Regions from separate parts of the Vibrio rhizosphaerae genome, predicted to be linked through region 2. Evidence: predicted binding sites of a transcription regulator. Region 2 holds the regulator's gene; the other holds the start of a gene.
The links. The regulator PurR, encoded in region 2, represses purine synthesis genes. The targets are predictions, from matches to a motif close to TNANGNAAACGTTTNCNTNA.
Positions count from the first base shown of each region.

Region 1 (3,433 bases), 560 kb from region 2:
TGAGGTTTCGACCACGCCGGGAAAATCGTCACTCATCCGAATCACGCCATTGGGGCTGGCATTGAGTGTGGCAATGAAACGTTGCTGAGTCGATAAATCAAATACCTGATGCCGTTGCGGATCCAGCTCAATATCATGACATTCGGTGATGATATTGCCTTCTGTCTGTTCCAGTTCCTGACGAATGGTTGCGGAGAAACGTTGGAATGCTTCAGCGAGTTCGGATGCATTTTCTTCAGGGAGGCATAAAGTCACAAAACCTTCACGCGGAATCGCATTTCTCAATGAGCCACCCTGAAAATCAATCAGTCGGAATGCAAGTGGTTTGGCATGTTGTGCCAAAAATCGAGCTAATAATTGATTGGCATTGCCGCGGCCAAGATGGATATCACAGCCTGAATGGCCACCTTTGAGACCTTTGAGCTGGAGTTTGCGGATGACATGGTTTGCCGGTACCGGACTCCGTTCAATATCAAACGCGAGTAGTCCGTTAATACCTCCGGCACATCCGACGTAAACTTCGCCTTCCTGTTCTGAGTCCGTATTCAGCAGGATCTCGCCTTCAAGGTAACCCGGCTCCAGACCAAACGCACCCGTCATGCCTGCCTCTTCATTGATGGTCAACAGCACTTCTAAAGGACCATGTTGGATATTATCGGCGGCTAAAACAGCAAGACAGGTTGCCATTCCAATCCCATTGTCTGCACCGAGAGTCGTGCCTTGAGCGGTGACCCAGTCTCCGTCAATGTAAGGGCGAATCGGATCTTGTTCGAAGTTGTGAACCGTCTCTTCATTTTTTTGGGGCACCATATCCAGATGCGCCTGTAAAACAACCCCTTTTCGGTTTTCCATGCCTGATGTGGCCGGTTTTTTAATAAAAATGTTACCTGTAGGATCTCGTCTGACATCAAGCGATTGCTCTTGAGCCCATTCGATAATGTATTGTGCGAGATTTTCTTCATGATATGAAGGATGCGGGATAGAACATATCTTATCGAAAAATTTCCAGACAAGAGATGGTGAAAGATGACTGATTTCGGATTGGAATTCTGACACTGAAGACTCCTGTTCCACAACGTGGTTGATGAAAAGTGGATCAAATCAAACTGAGTTGGTGCGTAAAGTTTAGTCTGTACTTGAGCGTTCGTTTGTACTGAAGACCCTGTGCACCAGTCGATAGCAAGAGAATATCACCCTCATCATGCAGGGGATAGTTCGACAAATGTTTTTTTTAAAATCAATATGAGCTGCATTGATTATTGTTGTTGAGGTTAGGGAATAAAATTTCATCAAAAAGTTTTATTTTGGTAATTAAATTACATAAATCTCAATAAAATTTAACTAAATCTGGCTTTATTTGATTTTTATCACGGTTTTGTTGTAATAAATTTTCTTTATGGTATATTTGAATCTGCCTGCAACGCTTCTATTGAACCCGTTTATTGGGACGCCTGAATGAAGTATTTTCCAACGAGAACGATGGGGAATATTCGAGGCTCTGATTAGACCGATTTGCTCTGATGGTCTGTTGTTCAGTTGGCACCGATAGAAACTTGTGGCTCGGACATTTTTGTTCACCCCTAAATTTATTGGAAGATTTTGACCCCTTTCCATCGCCACTTCATATGAAGTGGCGTTTTTTTATCCTACCGTGCGGTTGAGCCTGCTTGTCTGATGCAATCACAGATGGGGATGACTCCGATATTTTGATAATCGATACCGTGTAAATCGAGATATTTACAAGGTTTCATAAACTTGACTATTAGGTCAGTTTTTATATCAATTGCGCTAGAATTTGCCGTCTTTACTCTCTATAATCGCCTCCCAATCGTTTACGCAACCGTTTACTTGAATCTATATAGGAACCATCATGCTCGAGAAGCTATTTAAACTGAGTGAACATGGGACAACCATGCGAACAGAAGTCATTGCGGGAATTACGACTTTTCTGACCATGGCTTATATCATTTTTGTGAATCCAGCAATTCTAGCGGATACAGGCATGGATCATGGCGCCGTTTTTGTGGCAACGTGTCTGGCAGCTGCTGTTGGCTGTTTCATCATGGGGTTTGTCGCGAATTATCCGATAGCGCTGGCGCCGGGGATGGGACTGAATGCATTTTTCACCTATACTGTCGTGCTCGGCATGGGGTATACGTGGCAGGTTGCTTTGGCAGCAGTCTTTGCTTCAGGCGTGTTGTTCATCCTACTGAGTTTATTTAAGATTCGGGAATGGATTATCAATTCAATTCCAATGTCTTTAAGGACCGGTATTTCGTCAGGGATCGGTCTGTTTCTTGCTTTTATCGCGTTAAAAAATGCAGGGATTATCGTTGATAATCCAGCGACACTGGTTTCTCTTGGCCATATTACTTCGCTGCATTGTGTTTTAGGCGCCCTCGGTTTCTTTCTCACGATCGCACTGGTTTATCGTAATGTGAAAGGTGGGGTGATGATTGCTATTTTGGCGATCAGTGCGATTGGTTTGATGATCGGTGATGTCCATTGGACCGGGTTGGTTTCAATGCCGCCAAGTATAGCCCCGACATTTTTACAGCTGGATTTTTCTGCACTATTAGATGTTGGCATGATCTCGGTTGTGTTTGCATTCTTGTTCGTCGACCTGTTTGATACCGCCGGAACACTTGTCGGTGTTGCTCAGAAAGCAGAACTTATTGGCGAAGACGGAAAAATTCCGCGTCTGAATCGGGCATTGTTGGCCGACTCTTCTGCAACGGTTGCCGGTGCGTTACTCGGAACATCGAATACCACGTCTTACATTGAGAGTGCGGCTGGTGTTGCAACTGGCGGACGAACCGGATTGACAGCGGTTGTTGTTGGAATTCTCTTCCTGTTTGCTTTATTCTTTGCGCCGCTTGCTGGAATGATTCCCGCATACGCAACCGCAGGTGCACTCCTTTATGTGTCTATTCTGATGCTATCCGGTTTGGTTGGTATTGACTGGCGGGATCTCACGGAGGCTGCGCCTGTTGTCGTGACCTGTTTAATGATGCCTCTTACCTCTTCAATTGCTGAAGGTATCTCTTTAGGTTTTATCTCGTATGCGGTGATTAAACTCTTGAGCGGTAAAGCCCGTCATGTTTCACTCAGTGTGTGGGTCATGGCTGCGATTTTTGTTGTAAAATATATCGCAGGTTAACGAATTAGATTTTAGATAAAAAATTGGATAGAGAACAATGAGCAAAAGATTCCTGATTACATGGGATAATATGCAGATGTATTGCCGTCAGCTCGCTGAGCGCCAAATGCCTGCAGAACAGTGGAAAGGTCTGATTGGGGTGAGTCGTGGTGGACTTGTGCCAGCGGCAATTCTTGCTCGGGAGCTGGGGATTCGTTACGTCGATACTATCTGTATTTCTAGTTATGACCATGATCATCAGCGCGATATGAGCGTGCTCAAAGCACCTGAACA
Region 1 covers NZ_AP024903.1:2,606,253-2,609,685, reverse strand. Annotated here, with positions in the region: gene OCV37_RS11370 (aminoacyl-histidine dipeptidase) at 1-1,056, opposite strand, end outside; gene OCV37_RS11365 (NCS2 family permease) at 1,871-3,160, shown strand; gene gpt (xanthine phosphoribosyltransferase) at 3,198-3,433, shown strand, end outside.
Region 1: OCV37_RS11365 (NCS2 family permease) is a predicted target of PurR. The motif match lies at 1,833-1,852, and genes of this name have one in related genera.

Region 2 (3,433 bases):
CGGTTTTGCCTCTACATGCGTCGTTTTTTCATCTTTCGCATTTAAGTAGGCTTGCTTTGCAATGTTGAAAATTGTATCTACATCATTCCAGTAGTCTGCAGGAAGCGCAAAATACTTGGTCACAACCGGAAAACCACGTTTTGTATACACATAAGGTTCAAACCCTTTTGCTTTAAACGTCTCCAGTGAGTGATTGTCTGCCCGTATATGAAGTTTGTCTTGAACGACAAGTGCAAACATAATGTCGTTTACGAAAATACCAAACCCGCCGAACATTGAGCGTGATTTGACACGGCCTAGTTGTTCAAAAAGCCGCATTGAATCTTTAAGAATTGGTTTGTCCATGCTTTACGTCTCGGTGTATTTTTAAATGAATACGCCACCAAAATCAGGTCCGAGAATTTAGCAAAAGAATGCAGAAAGTATGTTAACAAAACGTCAAAGATTGACGAATGTGAAATGCATTTTTGCCATCGGTAACCCCGCTACCTATCATTTTCATGGTTTAGGCCGGAGGCTTTGCGTCCCATCTTTTCAGATGGTTTGCCCTGTGCGTGACACTTTTCCAGTACGGAATTATGGAGTAACCATCGAAATGCCTACTCCACAATGTGTGATTCTAGTCCAATTAATAAATGTTATCAATAGAAAGAAAGTGGTTGGAGGAATGACCTCCCTCCAACGAAATGTCAATTAGGTGTTAATTTTTGTTTAAATCCTTAACGGTGTTGCGTTCTACAATTTCAGGATGCATTTCAAACGTTCTGCGTTCATGTTCCTTACTTTTGATCCGTTCCAATAGGATTTCGAAAGCGTTTTTTCCGACCCGGCGTTTCGGCTGGTGAATGGTTGTCAGCGGTGGAGAAAAATATTCTGAGATCTCAATGTTATCATAACCAATGACCGATATATCATCCGGGACCTTTATACCTCTCTGCTGTAAGCGACTCATCAGCCCTAAAGCCATTGTGTCATTAAAGCAAAAAACAGCTGTCGGTTGTTCATCCATTGCAATGATTTTATCAGCGGCTAAAACGGCAGTATCACACTCAAAGTTGCCTTCCAGAATCCAGTCTTCATTGGGTGTCACTCCCACTTCAGCCATTGCTCTACGGAACCCTTGAATCCGCTCCAGGCAAGCCGCTTTTGACAACTGTCCACTCAAACAGGCAATTTTGCGATGACCTTTATCAAGCAGATACTTGGTTGCAAGGTAGCCGCCTTCTTCTGAATTATCGATAATTTTATCCGCTTGAGAGCTCTCCGGCCCCCAGTCCATAATGACTTTGGGAATATCATTATAAGCTTCCAGCATATCTAAAAGTTCGGCGGTCAGATCGGAACACATCACTAACATCCCATCGACTCGTTTCTCAGCCAGCATCCGAATATAATCACGTTGCTTCTCATACAGGCCACCGGTATTACACAAAATCAGCGTGTAGCCTTGTCGGTAACAATAGCTTTCAACACCATCAATGACTTCAGAGAAGAAGGGATTGGTTGATTGAGTCACTAACATCCCGATGGTTCGCGTTGAGTTACATTTCAAACTCCGGGCGACAGCACTGGGTGCATAGTTGAGTGTTTTCACGGCTTCCATGACTTTTTCCTGAGTCGTTTCTGCCACAAACCGAGTTTTGTTAATTACGTGTGAAACAGTTGTTGTTGAAACTCCCGCCAAGCGGGCAACGTCTTTTATCGTAGCCATAGGTATTGTCCTGTCGCTTATGCTGAAGATCCAGCAGTCCGGAGCAAATTACAATTGAAAGAATAGTGATGAAGATTTTATCTATACTTCGTCATTGGATAACCCGTCGCGAAAGCATCTTGAGGTTATTCGCCAATAAGGACAAAAACCGCTAAATTTAGCGGTTTTTGTCGGTCTAAAATATGCTTAACCGCGAATTTTAGACTGCCGGTTCAGGAATAGCAATCAAAATGAGGCACTCTTCTGCTCGTCCGCTGGTCTTTGCCATGAATTGAGACTGTATGATGAAATCATGCATGCTAAAGCTTCTGTTTCGCCGGTTCGGCAACGGTTGCTTCCTGATTCGCGACCCAGTTTTTCAAGTAGTGCCAGAATTTCCCCAATGTTTCATACCAATATCTTTCTGTCTGTTCGAGATAAATGGCTTTCGGCGCATATTTTATCCAAGGCTGCGCTATATTTTTATAAGACAGATAATTGGTTGGGGCAGGGATCGGGTTGAGGCCAGCAGACTGGAACTCATGTAATGCACGATCCATATGACTGGCAGAGGTGACGAGCACTAGTTTTCGCGGTCCGACAAAACTTGCGGCTAGCTGAGCTTCTTCCCAGGTATCTTTGGCACTTTCCAGTAACACGATATCGGATTTTGCTACACCGAGTGACAGAGCAACTCTTGCCAGCATTCTGGCATGACTAAACCGGGTACCGCCGGCATATCCGGAAAGAATCAAACGAGATCCCGGATACATCCGCATAATCCGGATACCTTCCGTCAGTCGCATGAGAGCGGAACGACTGAGTTGAGAGGTCGGCGGGAGTTGATCATCGACAACATGACCGCTGCCAAGAACCATGATGTAGTCAATGCTACCCTCTACAGGTAAAAAGGCTGAATATTTGCGTTCCAGCGGGGCAAGAAGGCGGTCAGAAACAGGCTGGAATGACGCTAAAAACAGTAATGTGTAAGAGAACAGAACAATCAGGCAACCGGTTTTCCTTTTTGTTGAAAACATAATCATCATCAGTCCGATAAAACCGATGATGAGCAAGGCGGGAAGGGGCATCATTAATGCAGATATGATTTTTTTAAGCTCAAACATATAAGAAATAGTCCGAAAAAACAGCAATTGAGATTAAAAACGAATAATCCTCTTTATTCCTGCCATTCCTATGACAGAATAGCAGCACGATTCGTTATGATAACTCAAGCTACTGTGACTGAAGATCGCAATTTCGACGATATTGCCCACAAATTTGCAAAAAATATATACGGCTCTGACAAAGGTATGATTCGTCAGACCATTGTGTGGGAAGATATTCAAACTATTTTAACATCATTTTCTCCGGAAGCATTCCCACTTTCGGTGCTGGATGCCGGTGGTGGTCTGGCACAGCTATCGCAGCGGCTCGCGAGACAGGGACATCAGGTGACATTATGTGATCTTTCTTCTGAAATGTTGCAGTTGGCGTACACCGATATTGAAAAAAATGGTCTGCTTACGCAGTATCGCTTTGTCCATGCGGCAGTACAGGATATGCAACAGCACATCACCGCTCCGGTTGACTTTTTGATGTTTCATGCGGTGATGGAGTGGCTGGCTGATCCGAAAGATGCGCTGGAAAAATTATTGGCTCAGGTCAGGGTCGGTGGCGTTGCGTCCATCATGTTTTACAATCATCACGGATTGGTGCTGAAAAATGTGATTTGCGGCAACATTC
Region 2 covers NZ_AP024903.1:2,049,245-2,052,677, reverse strand. Annotated here, with positions in the region: gene OCV37_RS08755 (TfoX/Sxy family DNA transformation protein) at 1-345, opposite strand, end outside; cyclic di-GMP riboswitch class I at 473-558, opposite strand; gene purR (HTH-type transcriptional repressor PurR) at 701-1,711, opposite strand; gene elyC (envelope biogenesis factor ElyC) at 2,011-2,841, opposite strand; gene cmoM (tRNA uridine 5-oxyacetic acid(34) methyltransferase CmoM) at 2,911-3,433, shown strand, end outside.